Regions from separate parts of the Burkholderia oklahomensis C6786 genome, predicted to be linked through region 2. Evidence: predicted binding sites of a transcription regulator. Region 2 holds the regulator's gene; each other region holds the start of a gene.
The links. The regulator FNR, encoded in region 2, switches genes on or off when oxygen is low (the NO sensors DNR and NnrR bind a similar motif). The targets are predictions, from matches to a motif close to TTGATNNNNATCAA.
Positions count from the first base shown of each region.

Region 1: a site for FNR is predicted at 3,049-3,062, ahead of BG90_RS22105 (PHA/PHB synthase family protein). Genes of this name have one in related genera too.
Region 3: a site for FNR is predicted at 2,206-2,219, ahead of BG90_RS19900 (TraR/DksA family transcriptional regulator). Genes of this name have one in related genera too.

Region 1 is NZ_CP009556.1:951,051-956,554, forward strand. It holds gene BG90_RS22100 (bifunctional enoyl-CoA hydratase/phosphate acetyltransferase) at 1-1,071, opposite strand, end outside; gene BG90_RS22105 (PHA/PHB synthase family protein) at 1,082-2,875, opposite strand; partial or broken gene atpD (F0F1 ATP synthase subunit beta) at 3,235-4,749, shown strand; gene BG90_RS22115 (F0F1 ATP synthase subunit epsilon) at 5,024-5,479, shown strand; gene BG90_RS22120 (AtpZ/AtpI family protein) at 5,413-5,504, shown strand, end outside.
Region 2 is NZ_CP009556.1:570,374-575,877, reverse strand. It holds gene BG90_RS20570 (aldehyde dehydrogenase (NADP(+))) at 1-543, opposite strand, end outside; gene BG90_RS38070 (hypothetical protein) at 667-927, opposite strand; partial or broken gene BG90_RS33435 (MFS transporter) at 1,228-1,443, opposite strand; gene BG90_RS20555 (hypothetical protein) at 1,830-2,060, opposite strand; gene BG90_RS20550 (universal stress protein) at 2,484-2,951, shown strand; gene fnr (fumarate/nitrate reduction transcriptional regulator Fnr) at 3,101-3,856, shown strand; gene BG90_RS20540 (LysR family transcriptional regulator ArgP) at 3,893-4,786, opposite strand; gene BG90_RS20535 (LysE/ArgO family amino acid transporter) at 4,894-5,504, shown strand, end outside.
Region 3 is NZ_CP009556.1:399,226-404,729, reverse strand. It holds gene BG90_RS19915 (ribonucleotide reductase N-terminal alpha domain-containing protein) at 1-341, opposite strand, end outside; gene phaZ (polyhydroxyalkanoate depolymerase) at 372-1,607, opposite strand; gene BG90_RS19900 (TraR/DksA family transcriptional regulator) at 2,465-2,860, shown strand; gene BG90_RS19895 (FAD-dependent oxidoreductase) at 2,921-5,194, shown strand; gene BG90_RS19890 (GMC oxidoreductase) at 5,301-5,504, opposite strand, start outside.

The DNA of each region.
Region 1 (5,504 bases), 380 kb from region 2:
CACGGTGAGCGCGGCCGCGTCGAGCGTCGACGGCATCTTCGAGTTGACGGTCTCGACCGCCGCGAGCACCGCGACGCGCGGTCGATCGATGCCGAGCACGTGCAGCAGGTCGACCGCGTTCTGGCAGATGTCGCGCTTCTGTTCGAGCGTCGGCGCGATGTTGATCGCCGCGTCGGTGATGAGGAGCGGCTTCGGATACGCGGGCACGTCCATCGCGTAGACATGGCTGATGCGCCGCTCGGTGCGCAGCAGCGACGCCGGACCGACGACCGCGGCGAGCAGCTCGTCGGTATGCAGGCTGCCCTTCATCAGCGCGGCGACCTGGCCCGTGCCGCCCAGCTCGACCGCGCGCGCGGCGGCCGCATGGCTGTGCTCGACCGCTTCGATCGGCACGCCCGCGAGATTCACGCCGGCCGCTTCGGCCGCCGCGCGGATCTTCGCTTCGGGGCCGATCAGGATCGGATCGATCAGGTTCTCGTCGCGCGCGTCGATCGCCGCGCGGATCGCGTCCGGCGAGCACGGATGGACGACCGCGGTGCGCAGCGGCGGCTGCTCGCGCGCGTCGCGCACGAACGTCTCGTAGCGGTCGTGGCGGCGCACGGCGACGTCCGGCGCCGGCACGCGCTCCCACGCGATCGGCTTGTCGGGCGCGATCACGGTCGCGGTGCCGCGCAGCACGACCTGGCCGTCCTGGTTCGTGCAGCGCGTGTCGAGCAGCACGATCCGCTTCTCCGATTGCTTCTCCTTGACGGTCACGGTCGCCGTGACCGTGTCGCCCGGCGCGACCGGATGCCGGAACTCGAGCGTCTGGTCGAGATAGATCGTGCCCGGCCCCGGCAGCTTCGTGCCGAGCACCGCGGACACGAGCGCGCCCGTCCACATCCCGTGGACGACGACGTGGCCGAACAGATCGTGCGCGGCGAACGCCGCGTCGAGGTGCGCGGGGTTCACGTCGCCGGACATCGCGGCGAACAGGTCGATGTCGTCGCGCGACGCGAGGCGCACGAGCGATGCGCTGTCGCCGATCGCGAGCGATTCGAACGGTCGGTTCTGCAGGATTTCGCGATCCACGCGGCGCTCCTTATTTCTGAAACACATAGGTGCCCGGCGCATCGCCGAGCGTTTCCGCGCCCGGCTTGCCGAGCCGCGGCGGCGCGACGCGCTGCGCGCTCGAATGCTCGGCGAGCCACGCATGCCACGCGGGCCACCACGAGCCTTCGCAGTCGGTCGCGCCGGCGAGCCATTCGTCGGGCGAGATGCTCGGCGCGTCGGCGGCCGTGAGCTTCGTCCGATAACGGCGCTTCGGATGGCCGGGCTCGCTGACGATGCCCGCGTTGTGGCCGCCCGCCGTCAGCACGAACGTCACGTCGCTGTCGGTCAGGTAGTGGATCTTGTAGACCGAGCGCCACGGCGCGATGTGGTCGTGCTCGGTGCCGACGACGAAGAACGGCGCGCGGATGTTGTGCACCGACACCGTCTGCCCGTCGATCACGTAGCGGTTCGTCGCGAGATCGTTGTCGAGGAACAAGTGGCGCAGATACTCGGAGTGCATCCGGTACGGCATCCGCGTCGAGTCGGCGTTCCACGCCATCAGGTCGATCATCGGCGTGCGCTCGCCGAGCAGGTAGTCGTGGATCATGCGCGACCAGATCAGGTCGTTCGACATCAGCAGCTGGAACGATCCCGCCATCTGGTGCGCGCCGAGAAACCCGCGCTCCCACATCATGCTTTCGAGGAAGTAGATCTCGCTTTCGTCGATGAAGAGCTGCAGCTCGCCCGGCTCGGTGAAGTCCGTTTGCGCGGCGAGCAGCGTGATCGACGCGAAGCGCTCGTCGCCCGCGTTCGCCATCGCCGCGGCCGCGATCGACAGCAGCGTGCCGCCGAGACAGTAGCCGGTCGCATGGATCTTCGCGCCGGGCACGATCTTGCCGATCGTGTCGAGCGCGTCCATCACGCCGAGCCGGCGGTAGTCGTCGAGGCTCAGATCGCGGTCGCTCGCGTCGACGTTGCGCCACGAGATGCAGAACACCGTGTGCCCCTCGCCGACCAGATAGCGGATGAGCGAATTGTGGGGCGACAGATCGAGAATGTAGTACTTCATGATCCACGCGGGCACGATGAGGATCGGCTCCGCGTAGACATCGGGCGTCGCCGGGCCGTACTGCAGCAGCTCGATCAGATGATTGCGGAACACGACGCGGCCGGGCGCCGTCGCGACGTCCTTGCCGACCTGGAAGCGCTCGACGCCCGCGGGCGGCAGCTTCGTCATCAGGCGCCGGACGTCGTCCAGATAATTCCACACGCCCTGCGCAAGGTTCGTGCCGCACGACAGCGCGGTGCGCTGCGCGACCTCCGGATTCGTCACGACGTAGTTCGCCGGCGCGAACGTGTCGAGCATCTGCCGCGCGGAGAACGCGACGACGTCCTCGTGATGGCGCGACACGCCGGGCACTTCGTGGGTCGCCGCGCGCCACCATTGCTCGGCGAGCAGGAACGCCTGGCACCAGAAGCGGTACGGCTCGAGCTGCCACGCGCTCGCGTGGAAGCGCCGGTCGCCGGGCGACGGCTGGGCGGGCGCCGCGGGCGTGTGCCCGGTCGCCGCTTCGAACAGGTATTCGGTGAGCTGCGCGGCATGCTTCATCGCGAGCGACGCGAGCTCGGCGCGCTTGCCGGGCGCGGCCGCGAGGTGAATCAGCCAGTCGGACAGCGCAAGCTGCAGCGCGGCGGGCGACAGGCCCGACGTCAGCTTCGCGAGCGATGCTTCCTTCGCGAAATCGAATACGCGGTACGGGCTTTCCTGCTCGTACGACGCGGGCGGGTGGGCGGGCGGCGGCGCTGCGGGCGCGCCGGGTTCGGCGGTATGGCGTGTGTCCATCGGGCTTCCTTCGGCGGGCGCTACGCGGGCGACGACATGACGAACCGAGGCAGCCGGTGCGGCCGGCCGAGCGCGAAGCCGCGCGTTGGGCGTAGTCGCCCGCCGCGCGCTTCGACGGCATGCGTCGACGATCACTGACACGGCCACTGTAGCGACGCATAGATCTGTGGAATCTGATTTGCATCAATGGAAGCCGCTCGAATCGCGTAACGGCCGCGCAATCGTCGCGCATTGCGCCGCGCACGGATTCCGAGCGCGGATTCATCTGGCGATTTCCCGTTTGTTGACCGAGATCAGCCGGCATGCGGCGCGCGCCGTTATGGTGAAGCCATCGACGGACAAGTCAGACGGGAGCGACGGTGGCGGATCTGCATGCGACGAGCGGCATGGCTGCAACGCAAGCGGCGCGCGACGGACAGGTCGTCGCGGTGCGCGGCGCGGTCGTCGACGTCGCGTTCGACGGCGGCGCGCTGCCCGCGCTGAACGACGCGCTCGTGATCCCGATCGACGGCGCGGCGCCGATTTTCGCCGAGGTGCACGCGCACCTGAGCGACGCCGCGGTGCGCGCGCTCGCGCTCGGCCCGACGGGCGGGCTCAGGCGCGGCGCTTCCGTGCGCGCGACGGGCGGGCCGATCCGCGTGCCGGTCGGCGACGCGGTGCTCGGCCGCCTGCTGACCGTGACGGGCGAGCCCGGCGACGACGGCGCGGCGCTCGCGCCCGACGTCGCGCGGCGGCCGATCCACCGCGGCGCGCCGCCGCTGTCCGAGCAGAAGAGCTCGACCGCGCTGTTCGCGACCGGCATCAAGGTGATCGACCTGCTCGCGCCGCTCGCGCAGGGCGGCAAGGCGGCGATGTTCGGCGGCGCGGGCGTCGGCAAGACGGTGCTCGTGATGGAGCTGATTCACGCGATGGTCGAGCGCTATCGCGGGATCTCGGTGTTCGCGGGCATCGGCGAGCGCTCGCGCGAAGGGCACGAGATGCTGCTCGACATGCGCGGCTCCGGCGTGCTCGGCCGCACGGTGCTCGTCTACGGGCAGATGAACGAGCCGCCCGGCGCGCGCTGGCGCGTGCCGCTCACCGCGCTCGCGATCGCCGAGTATTTCCGCGACGAGCGCGCGCAGAACGTGCTGCTCCTGATGGACAACGTATTTCGCTTCGTGCAGGCGGGCGCCGAGGTGTCGGGGCTGCTCGGGCGGCTGCCGTCGCGGGTCGGCTACCAGCCGACGCTCGCGAGCGAGGTCGCCGCATTGCAGGAACGGATCGCGTCGGTCGAGGGCGCGGCGGTCACGGCGATCGAGGCCGTCTACGTGCCCGCAGACGATTTCACCGATCCGGCCGTCACCGCGATCGCCGCGCACGTCGACAGCATGGTCGTGCTGTCGCGCGCGATGGCGGCCGAAGGGATGTACCCGGCGATCGATCCGGTCGCGTCGTCGTCGATCCTGCTCGATCCGCTCGTCGTCGGCGACGAGCACGTCGAAGTCGCGATCGAGGTGCGCCGCGTGATCGAGCATTACCGCGAGCTGCAGGACGTGATCGCGCTCCTCGGCATCGACGAGCTCGGCGCGGACGACCGGCGGATCGTCGGCCGCGCGCGCCGGCTGCAGCGCTTCCTGACGCAGCCGTTCGCGGTGACCGAGGCGTTCACGGGCCAAGCGGGCGCGTCGGTCGAGATCGCCGACACGATCGCCGGCTGCCGCGCGATCCTGCGCGGCGACTGCGACGACTGGCGCGAGAGCTCGCTGTACATGGTCGGCACGCTCGGCGACGCGCGGCGCAACGAAGAGGCGGCGCGCGAAGCGGATGCGCGGCGCGATGGCGCAGGCGGGGCGGGCGGCGGCGGCGCAATGGCTGCGCGCGGTGGCGCGGCGGGCGGCGGCGGGAATGGGGCGGGCGAGAAGGATGCGGCGGGCGAGAAGGATGCGGCGGGCGAGGGCATGGGCGGCGCGGCGGTTGCTGCGGCTGGCGGCGCGGGAGGCGAGACGCCGGGCGCTGCACCGAGCGCCTCGAAAGGCGCGCCGCAAAACGGCCACGCGGGCGACGCGTCGTCCATGAACGCGGACGGTGCAACGAACGCAACGAACGCAACGACTCTCGCCCCCGAGCGCGATTCCGCTTCCGCCGCGCCGCCGCCGCACGGAGCGCCGCATGCCCGCTGAGCTGCGCCTCTCGATCGCGACGCCGGCGCGCGTGTGCGTCGACGGTCTGCCGATCGTGTCGCTGCGCGCCGAGGACGCGAGCGGTTCGTTCGGCATTCGCGCCGGCCACGTCGACTTCGTCACGCTGCTGCGCGCATCGGTCGCGCGCTGGCGCACCGCCGACGGCGCGACGCATTACGCCGCGCTCGACGGCGGCGTGCTGCGCGTGACGCGCGGCGCGCGGATCGAGATCGCGTGCCGCGAGGCGGTGCTCGGCGAGTCGCTCGCCGAACTCGACGCGATCGTGCGCGGCGTGCGCGCGACGCAGCTCGACGAGAAACGCCGCGCGCGCGTCGACGAGACGCGGCTGCACGCGCAGACGATGCGGCGGCTGCTCACATATCTGCGGCCCGAGCATTCGAAGGACGGCATGCACGCGCCGCTCAAGCCGGAGACGCTCGAATGACGAAGCCGCCCGCGCCCGACGCGAA
Region 2 (5,504 bases):
GACCGGGCAGCCGGCCGCGAACGCCGATGCGGTGTCGCCGCCCGCGACCGAGAACGCGAGCGGAAAGTTGCTCGCGCCGAACACCGCGACGGGGCCGAGCGGGATCTTCTGCAAGCGCAGGTCCGCGCGCGGCAGCGGCTTGCGGTCGGGCTGCGCGGAATCGAGCGTCGCATCGAGCCAGCGGCCGTCGCGCACGATCGACGCGAACAGCCGCAACTGGCCGACCGTGCGCGCGCGCTCGCCTTCGAGTCGCGCGACGGGCAGCGCCGATTCCGCATGCGCGCGCTCGATCAATTGATCGCCGAACCCGACGATGCGCTCGGCGACCGCTTCGAGAAAACGCGCGCGCGCCTCGAGCGGCGCTTGGCGAAACGCGTCGAATGCGGCGCTCGCGAGCCGGCACGCGCGGTCGACGTCGCCCGCGCCGCCCGCGCCGAACGCCGGCTCGAGCTCGACGCCCTGCGCCGGATCGTACGCGCGCATCGTGCCTTCGGTGCCGCGCACGGCGGCCGCGCCAATCAACATCTCTCCAGTGATCTGCATGCTTCCTCCGGATTGAAAAATCCGCCGTGGCCGGGCGAACGTCGCGACGCGCGCCGCCCGCGGACAGATTGGGCGAATCGGGTCAATCGAGCGAATCGGTCGAGTCGGTCGAATCGGGGCGACTCAATCGGGCGCGCCGATCCGGTACACGCGAATCGCATTATCTTGCCAGACCCCGCGGCGCGCCGTGTCGCTCAAATCGGCGAGCGCGGCGGCGAACGTGCGCACGAGCGCCGGATCCATGCGATGCGGCAGATAACACGGCCACCTGTCGAGCAGGCTCGTACGCCGAGGCGCGTCGGGATCGATCACGGCGACGCGATGATCGCCTTCGTGGCCGCGCGTCCAGGCGGTTTCGATCCCGAAGATCCCCGGCGGACGCATGACGGCGCGCCGGATCGACCGCGAACTCGAGCGGATAGTCGGCAGCACGACGTGCGCGGGCGCCGTCTTCGATTCGAGATCGTCGAAGCTGAAGGTATGGGCGCGCTTCTACGCCAGCAGGAGGATGTCGTTCATGACCGCGGTTCCGATTGACTGTCTGTCGTCTTGCGTTGATTCGATCGGCGCGCGCCGCATGCGACCCGCATCGGCGATATATCGCGTGGAAACGTGCCGTCTGCGCTCGCAGCGAGCGGGCGGCGTGAACGTGAGCCGTCCCGCGACGAACGGCTCGCGCTCACCCGACGCCTGGCAGCGGACCGACAGGAACAGGCGCGCGGCGAAGCCGACGAGCGGTCCGGCAATGAAGAGCCGCCGCCTGCCGGTGCGATCCGGCGGCCAGGACGTCGCGCACATGCCGATCATCGTCGCGACGTACGGCAGGATCGCGAGCATGCCGACCTGGCCCATTCCGCCATGGGTGAGATTTTTCGGGAGCGTCGGCAGCCTCAATGCGTGACGCGGTTCGCACCTTCTTTCGCCGTCGATTCATTCGCCGCGTTCGCGTAGACCTCCGCCATCGACGGGTTTCACCTGCCCGGCCTTCACCGATCGCCGCACGGTAGGCGGATGGAACGCAAACCGTCGATATGCGCCGGCCGATCGACAAGCAACAGGCCTAACGTTCGGCTTGTCGATGGATGAAGCGCGAGCGGCTTGCCGCCGAGGGCTGGAGGCACGAACGTCAGCAAGCCGCTCGCGCGGGACTGCAACGAAGGGGAAAGTCTCGGCACATCGAGAACAGCAGCTTTCGCGACAAGCCGATCGTCTTCCCCAACACATCACGGCAACGATCGACCGACGCACGAGATCAGGCCGATCCGACCTGCGCCAAACGCCCCGCGCTACCAGCACGGATTATTACGAGGAACCCGCCGCGCCGTGCTCGGCCGCGCGAACTTGTACGGCAGTTCCTGCCGATCGAGATAGGCCTGGATCGTCGGCCATTGAGCGTCCGCGAGCAGCATTTCGCAAACGTGCGGCATATCGGGCGAGGCGCTGTCCACGCCGATCAGGTCCGGCAGCGAGTACCGGTCGGCGTCTTCGGTCAGCAACTCGAGCACGACATACGGCATAGGTTTCCTCCTTCTCCGGTTGAACGAAACGAACAAGCAGGCGCAGCGGCTACGCCCATCGACACGCATCTCCGGCGCCAACGCCTGCCGTCCTCCATCGAGCGCCGCACGAAACACAGGGAACGGTATCGCCCGATGCGTTTCAAACCAGCATCGGCTCGCGTCGGCAGGCGAGCCAGCCCGAGTTCCAGCCAAGTCTATTACGGCGTCGAGGAACGCGGCGCGAGCCGACCCGGTCGATACGCAAATCGCGCGCAAAAAAACCGCCGCGCTCGATCGAAACCGGAAAAGTCCGACGCCGCGTTTACTCGGCTGCGTCAGTTCGCCGCATCGTAGTCAGTAATCGTTTACTTTGTAAAAAGACATCGTCAAACTCGATCGGCCGAACGGCCGATCTTTTCTCAACCGCACCACGGAGACATCATGTACCAGCGCATTCTTGTCGCAGTCGACGGCAGCGAAACGGCACGCCACGCATTCGACGCGGCGCTCGACATCGCGAAGACGAGCGGCGCGGAATTGCAGCCCTTCTACATCGTGGAAAACGCTGCGATCTACTACAACGTGCCCGGCTACGATCCGTCGATCCTTCGCACGCAACTGCTCCAGCAGGGCAACGATCTGGCGAAGGAATTTGCGCAGAAGATGCAGGAAGCCGGCGTGAAGGGCGCGATGAAAATCGGCGAAGCGTCGTCGCTCGCCGACGTGCCGTCGCTCATCGTCGACGGCGCCAAAGCGTTCGGCGCCGATCTGCTCGTGCTCGGCACGCACGGCCGCCGCGGTTTCAAACGGCTCGTGCTCGGCAGCGTCGCCGAACAGTGCGTGCGCCACTCGGCGCTGCCCGTGCTGCTGATCCCGTCCGCCGCCCATCCGGAAGATCGGGACAGCTGACCGAACGCAACGGATGCGATGTTTCGCCGCAACCGCGCGTTGCGGCCGAACAAGGAAATCGCACGGGGAGTCGCGGCGTTTTGTCGCTAAACAGGCTTTGTCCACGATGGGACAATGGCTTTACCGATTCAACCTCAGAGCCATCCATCATGCTTACGCCCGTCGCCCGACCCGCCGCCGCCGCTGCTCCCGTCCATGCCTCCAGTACGTGGGCACCGCGTCAGGCCGCGCACTGTTCGACGTGCGCGATGCGCCATCTCTGCATGCCCCAAGGGCTCGCCCCCGAGGCGCTCGCGCGCCTCGAATCCGTGATCTGCACCGCGCGCCCGGTCCGCCGCGGCGAAACGCTGTTCCGCGAAGGCGATAATTTCGACAACGTGTACGCGGTTCGCTCAGGATCGCTGAAGACCATCGCCACACGCCACGACGGTCGCGAGCAAGTCACCGGGCTGCATCTCGCGGGCGAAGCGCTCGGCCTCGACGGCATCTGCGACGACGCGCATCCGCGCACCGCGGTCGCGCTCGAAGACAGTTCGGTCTGCGTGATTCCGTACAGCGCGCTGAAGACGCTATGCTCGGAAGCCGGCACGATGCAGTTGCGGATGCACAAGCTGATGAGCGAGCAGATCGTCCGCGAGACGTCGCAGACAATGGTGCTCGGCTCGTTGAACGCCGAGGAGCGCGTCGCGGCGTTCCTGCTCGACGTGTCGTCGCGCTACATGAAGCGCGGCTATTCGCCTAACGAATTCAACCTGCGGATGACCCGCGAAGACATCGGCAGCTATCTCGGCATGACGCTCGAGACCGTCAGCCGCACGTTGTCGAAGTTCCACAAGCGCGGGCTGATCGAGATGCAAGGCCGGATGGTCCGCATCGTCGATTTCGACGGCCTCCACCGCCTGTAACCAGGCGCGGCTCGTTTTTCATCGCATCGCATCGAATCAATCGAGAAACTGCGCGGCGCGCTTCTTGAGCGCCGCGCTGAACTCGTCCAGCCAGCCGATCGACAATCGCCAGCTCTGCCAGTAGAGCTCGACGTCGATGCTCTTTCCTTCCGACAAATCGACGAGTTCGCCCGCGGCGATCCGACGCTCGACCATTCGCTCCGGACACATTCCCCAGCCCAGCCCCGCCTCGCACGCGCGCAGATAGCCGGCGACGTGCGGAATCCAGTGCTGCGGCGGATCGAGATCCACACGCGTCACGCGCCGGATGAAGCGCGCCTGCAGGCCGTCCTTCGGATTGAACATCACGCACGGCGCGCGCCGCAGCGCGTCGCGGTTGATGCCTTTGCCGAAATAGCGCGCGTAGAACGCGGGCGAGCACACCGCGTGATAACGCATGCGGCCGAGGCGCGTCGAGCGGCAGCCCTGGATCGGCTCGGCGAGTGCCGTCACCGCGCCCTGCACGCTGCCGTCGCGAATCCGCTCCGCCGTGTAGTCCTGATCGTCGATCACGAGATCGAGCAGCGTGCCGCTTTCCGCGCAGAACGGGCCGACCGCGTCGACGAACCAGGTCGCGACGCTGTCGTCGTTGACGGCGACGCGCAGTATCGGCCATGCGCCCGTCTCCACGCCGGCGAATCCGGGCATGTGCCCGGACAGCTCGGCTTCCAGCATCCGCACGCGCTCGGTGTGGCGGCACAACAGCGCGCCCGACGTCGTCGCGACGCACGGCTGCCCGCGCTTGACGAGCACGCTCCCCACTCGCTCCTCCAACAGCTTCACGCGCTGCGACACCGCGGAAGGCGACACGTTGAGCGCTTTCGCCGCCCGTTCGAACGAGCCGTGACGGATCACTTCGGCGAGCGCATCGAGCAACGCGTAGTCGAGCATCAGTTTTCCTTAATCAGCATTAGATGATTTAGCTTTTCTTACCCAGGCGATCAACGCAGACTAGCGCCTCCTGCTCCATTAGTCCATCGCCTGAAGCAACAACGAACATGAACTGGATCGCTTTTTCTCACGGCGCGATGCTGTGCGCATCGCTCATCGTCACCATCGGCGCGCAAAACGCGTTCATCCTTCGGCAAGGAATCATGCGCTCGCACGTCGGCAAGATCATCCTGCTCTGCACGCTGTCGGACATGATCCTGATCGGCGCGGGCGTCGGCGGCGCGTCGGTGCTCGTCGAGCGCTATCCGGCCTTCGTTCACGCGGTGCTGTACGTCGGCCTCGCGTATCTCGCATGGTTCGGCCTGAGCGCGCTGCGCCGCGCATTCAAGCCCGGCCACGCGACGCTCGACGCGACGGGCGCCGCCGTCGCGCCGCCCGCGCAGCGCGCATGGCCGATCGTGCTGATGACGCTCGCGTTCACGTGGCTCAATCCGCACGTTTATCTGGACACGTTCCTGTTGATCGGCACGGCCGGCGCGCGCGAGCCGGAAGGCGCGCGCAGCGCGTTCGCGATCGGCGCGATGGCGGTCAGCGCGATCTGGTTCGTCGCGCTCGGATACGGCGCGCGGTTGCTCGCGCCGTGGTTCAAGCGCGCGCTCGCATGGCGCGTGCTCGACGGCGCGATCGGCAGCATGGTGCTGTTTCTCGCGGCCGTGCA
Region 3 (5,504 bases), 170 kb from region 2:
GTAAGCGCGGCGGGCGCGCGGATCGGATGGACGAAGCAGCTCGCCATCGTCTGATCCTGCGCGGCGCCCGCGCGCGCCATGATGCGGCCCGCGCCGAGCGCGCCGTTCAGCAGGTTCCGGTAGAAGCGCCGCGCGGCGCCCGAGCGCGTCGCGACGGGCTCCGCGAGCGCGAGCGCGCGCGCGACCCGCGCGCATGCCTGAGCGCGCGATGTCTCGTCCGGCCGCGCGTAGCGGTCGGCGAATACGGCGTCGCAGATCGGTTGGTCGTCCATGTTGCCGATCATGAGGACGAACGAATCGGCGTGGCGAACGGCGCGCGTCCGTTTTTTGATCGTCCGCAAGCGGCGTGCGCGCGAGCCGCGCGCGGCGGCTCAATGCGCGGCGCGGCGCGGGTGTCTCGCGTGCTGCGCTTCGACGCGCGTCCAGAACGCCTCGAGCGCCGGGTAGATCGATTGCCGCCAGCGCGGGCCGAGGAAGAGGTCGTAGTGATCGCAGTCCGGCTCGGTGATCCGTTCGCGCGCGGCGTCGGGCAACGCAGCGCACAATTGCTGCGCGGCATGCGTCTGGCCTGCGCCGGAAATGTCGTCGCGGCCGCCTTCGACCGTGCAGAGCGCGGTGCGCGTGAGCCGCCGCGGCGCGACGCGGCGGCGGCCGACCGACCAGCGGCCGTCCGCGAGCAGGCGCTCGTGGAAGATCACACGGATCGTGTCGAGGAAATAGTGCTCGGTCATGTCGAGCACCGCGCCGTATTCGTTCATCTCGCGCAGGCAGCGCGCGGCGCCGGCGAAGTCGCCCGTCATCCATGCGGCCCAGTAGCGGCTTTCGAGCGCGACGCGCCGCTGCGGATGCGCGACGACGATCGCCGCGTGCTGGACGAAGCCGGGATAGACGCGCCGTCCGGCGCCCGCGTACGGCGGCGGCACGACGTCGATCGCCGCGCGGCGGAACCAGTCGAGGTCGTGTTCGAGCGCGAAGCGGTCGACGAGCGTCGGGTGCGCGCGCGTGTCGATCGGGCCGCCGAGCAGCGCGACGCTCGCGACGTGGACGCCGTGCGCGGCAAGCAGCGCGGCGGCCGCGAGCGCGGGCACCGTCGCCTGGCAGACCGCCATCACGTGCAGCCCGTTCGCATTCGCGCCGGCGATGAAGCGCTCGAGCGTGCGCACGTAGTCGTCGAGGCCGAATGCGCCGGCTTCGGGCGGGACGTCGCGCGCGTTGCGCCAATCGGTCACGTAGACGTCGCGCGTCGCGAGCAGCGTCTCGACGGTCTCGCGCAGCATCACCGCGTGGTGCCCGGCGAGCGGCGTGCACAGAAAGACCGCGGGGCGCGCGGCCGCGTCGCCGTCGAGCCGGCGCGCAAATTTGCGCAACGAGCAGAACGGCGTGTCGTCGACGATGCGCTCGTCGATCGCGACCGCCGCGCCGTCGACCGCGACCGCCGAGATCGCGAACGGCGGCGGCACGGGGACCGCGTCGGCCGCGCGCGTCATCGGGCCCCATGTCGGCCAGCCGGCCGTGCGCGCGCTCGCGTCCGCGCGCTGCGCGGCGCCCGTCCACGGCTGGCACGCCCGGACCAATTCACGTTGCGCTTCAAGCCACGCGTAAAGCATCGAATCTCCTTGCTGGCGTCGCGGAAGCGGGCCGCGCGGCGGCGCGCGCAGGTCGCGAGAGGCGGAGTGCGCGGCGGCCGGCGCACGCGGTCGGCGGTCGGCGGCGGCCGGCGGGCGATCGGCGGGCGCTCCAGGCGCTGAAGCGGGCGCCGCTGCGAAGCCTGCTGTCGACGGAGGCCGTGCGCGATCCGTTTGCCGCGGCGCAACGAATCCGTTATCCATCGTGTATCGGATTGGGACAGAATAGGCCGGCGGACGCCTCATCGCCAGATTAAAAGCCGCGCTCGCGGAGCTTTTGACGATCGTCAAGCAGGCGGCGGATGGCGGCGGTCGATCGTGCGGCGACGGGGGCGGCGTCATGGCGATGGGGGCGCATCCGTCCCGACCGATCGCGGCCGCCGTCGCGGCGCGGCGATGCGGGAGGCTCCGCGGCAACGCCGCGGTTTGGCGGCGTTGCCGCGCCGCAATCGCTCGACGGCGAAGCGCGTCATCCCGCAATCATCCGACGCAAGACGTTGCGGTGGCCCGAGCATGGTGGCATCGTGGCGTGAACGCGCGTTCCGGCGCGACGCCGCGCCTTCGCCGCGGCGCACGCCGATTGACTCAGGTCAACGGCGGCCGACCGGCGCGGCATACGCTACGCGACATTCGGCCGGCGGCCGAGTGGCGTCGTGGCGGATCGCGTGAAAACGGAAACGGATCGCTGTTGTCCGGACTCAGGCGCGATCGCTTGCCGGGCGCGGCGCACGTAGTGCACACGGCGCACACGGCGCAAGCGCCAAGCGAAGCACCACGCATCGCCCCAACGCCACGGCGGCGCGGATCCGAGGCGGCAAACGCAGAAAACGGAGGATGGGATGGCAGCGTTCGACGAGCATCAACTCCAGGTTCTGAGCGGTCTGTTGAACGCGTGCAAGCAGGCGCTGCAGGCGGACGTGCGCACATGCGAGCGGCATCGCGCCGACGAGCCGTACGCGAATCTCGCGGGCCAGGCGCCTGACGAAGGCGACGAGGCGAACGCGGACCTGTTCGTCGACGTCGACCACGCGCTGATCGGCATGAAGCTCGCCGAGCTGCGCGACGTCGACGCCGCGCTGCAGCGGATCGCGCGGCGCAGCTACGGCTTCTGCGCGGACTGCAAGCAGCCGATCGAATACGAGCGACTGCTCGCGCGCCCGACCGCGTCGCGCTGCGCGTCGTGCCAGCACGCGCACGAGCGGCAATTCGCGACGCAGCCGAGGTCGTCGCTGTGAGCGGCGCGGCCCGACCGCGCGCCGCGTTCGCCGTGCGCTTCTCCACGACGGGAGGCGCCGATGCGTGATGCCGACTATCTGCTCGTCGGCGGCGGAATCGCAAGCGTCACCGCCGCGCGGTCGCTGCGCGGCGAGGACGCGTCGGCGAGCATCGCGATCCTGTGCGGCGAACCCGTCCTGCCCTATCAGCGCCCGCCGCTCAGTCAGGAATTCCTGATCGGCACCGAGCAGGCCGCGACCATCACGCTGCACGACGCGGCGTTCTACGCGTCGCAGCGCATCGATGTCGTGCTCGGCGCGCGCGCCGAGCGTCTCGATCCCGCGAAGCGGATCGTGCGCGCGTCGAACGGCGCGGCGTTCCGCTATCGCAAGCTGCTGATCGCGACGGGTGCGACCGCGAAGATGCCCGCGCTGCCCGGCGTCGAGCTCGACGGCGTGCACGTGCTGCACACGATCGCGCAGGCGCAGACGCTGAAGGACGCGGCCGCGCACGCGCGCCGCGCGACGGTGCTGGGCGGCGGCTTTCTCGGCGTCGAGATCGCCGCGACGCTGCAGGCGCTCGGCTTGCAGGTGACGCTCGTCGAGCACGAGCCGCATCTGATGCCGACGCTGCGCGCGCCGGCGCTCGCGAGCCATTTCGACGCGCTGTGCAAGGCGCGCGGCATCGACGTGCTGACGAGCCGTGAAGTGCGCCGCGTGCTCGGCGCGCAGCGCGTCGAGGCGGTCGAGACGAGCGACGGCGAGACGCGGCCGTGCGATCTGTTCGTCGCGGCGGTCGGCGTGACGCCGAACTGCGGCTGGCTCGAAGGCAGCGGCCTCGCGCTCGGCGACGGAATCGAAGTCGACGCTTTCCTGCAAACCGCCGATCCGAACGTGTTCGCGGCCGGCGACGTCGCGCATTTCGACGATCCGATCTTCGGCGTGCGGCGGCGGATCGAGCACTGGGACAACGCGGTGCGGCAGGGCAAGATCGCCGCGCGCAACATGCTCGGCCACCGGCTGCCGTATCGCGACGTATCGATTTTCTACGGCAGCGTGTTCGGGCTGTCGTACAACCTGCTCGGCTATCAGGCCGGCGTGACCGAGACGATCGAGCGCGGCTCGTTCGACGATCGTTCGTACGCGCTCCTCTATCTCGCCGACGACGTGCTGCGCGCCGCGTTCACGATCGACCGGCCGGCCGTCGAGATCGCCGCGCTGAACGACGCGATCAAGCTGCGCGTGAACGTCGCCGCGCAGAAGGCGAAATTGAGCGATCCGAACTTTCCGCTCGACAAGCTGCCGGTGCAGACGATGCTGATCCTGCAAGGCGGCGGCGCGCTCGGCGCGTTCGAATGCGGCGCGGTCAAGGCGCTCGAGCAGCATGGCGTGCGGCCCGACGTGATCTCGGCGGTGTCGATCGGCGCGTTCAACGGCGCGATCGTCGCGAGCCATCCGAAGGGCGCGGCCAAGGCGCTCGAGGCGTTCTGGCGCGACCTGTCGATCGCGCTGCCGTCGCTGTACGGCTCGCCGTGGCACCAGGCGTGGCTGTCCGCGTACGTGCTGTCGTTCGGGGTGCCGAGTTTCCTGAAGCCGCAATGGTCGCGGCTCGGCTTCGGCATCGATCAGCTGCGCGCGAAATGGACGAGCTTCTTCGACGCGACGTCGATCGAGAAGCTCGTCACGCGCTACGTCGATTTCGATTCGCTCGGCACGAGCCCGACGCGCTTGCTGATCAGCGCGGTCGACGTCGAGACGGGCGAGCCGCGCATCTTCGACAGCTACGTCGATCGCCTGAGCCCCGCGCATCTGCTCGCGAGCGGCAGCCTGCCGCCCGGGATGCCGTGGACCGTCGTCGACGGCCGGCCGTACTGGGACGGCGGCGTCATCAGCAATTCGCCGCTCGATCTCGTGATCGAGCGCTGCGGACAGATCGGCGGACGCGTGTTCATCATCGATCTGTTCTCGGGCACGAAGACGCTGCCGACGAATCTTGTCGAAGTGATGCTGCGACGCGAGGAAATCACGTACATGGACCGCGTGCGCAACGATCTGCGCTTCGAGGAATACGCGAGCGACTTCGGCGATCTCGTCGACGGCATCCTCGCGCACGTCGACGAGCAGACCGCGAACGAGATCCGCCAGCAGCCGCTGTACATCCGGCTGATGGGCAACCGCGCGGCGCTCGACATCGCACGGATCACGCTGAATCGCGACGGGCAGCTGTCGTTCATCGAGGACTACGATTTTTCGTCGGACGCGATCGCGCAGCTGCAGAAGCAGGGCTACGACGCGGCGCTCGTCGCGCTCGCGAACGGCCGCGCGAATCGCCGGCGCAAGCATCGCGGCGCGTGACGCGGGCCGCGCGCCGCGCGCCGCGCCGGATCGTGTCATGTTGCGTGACGCCGGTGCGTCGCGTCCGACGTGACGCCGCGCGCCGAGCTTGCCGCGCGCGCCGCACTCACGCGGCGAGCGCTTCCCCGATGCTGTCCCAGCGCTGCGCGCTCGCGGCGGGCACGTGGCTCATCGCGTGCTCGGCGAGCGCGGCGATCGTGAGACTCGGGTTGACGCCGAGATTCGCGCCGAGCATCGAGCCGTCGCAGATGTACATGTTGCGATAGCCGAACACGCGGCTGCGGCCGTCGCACACGCCGTCGCGCCGGCT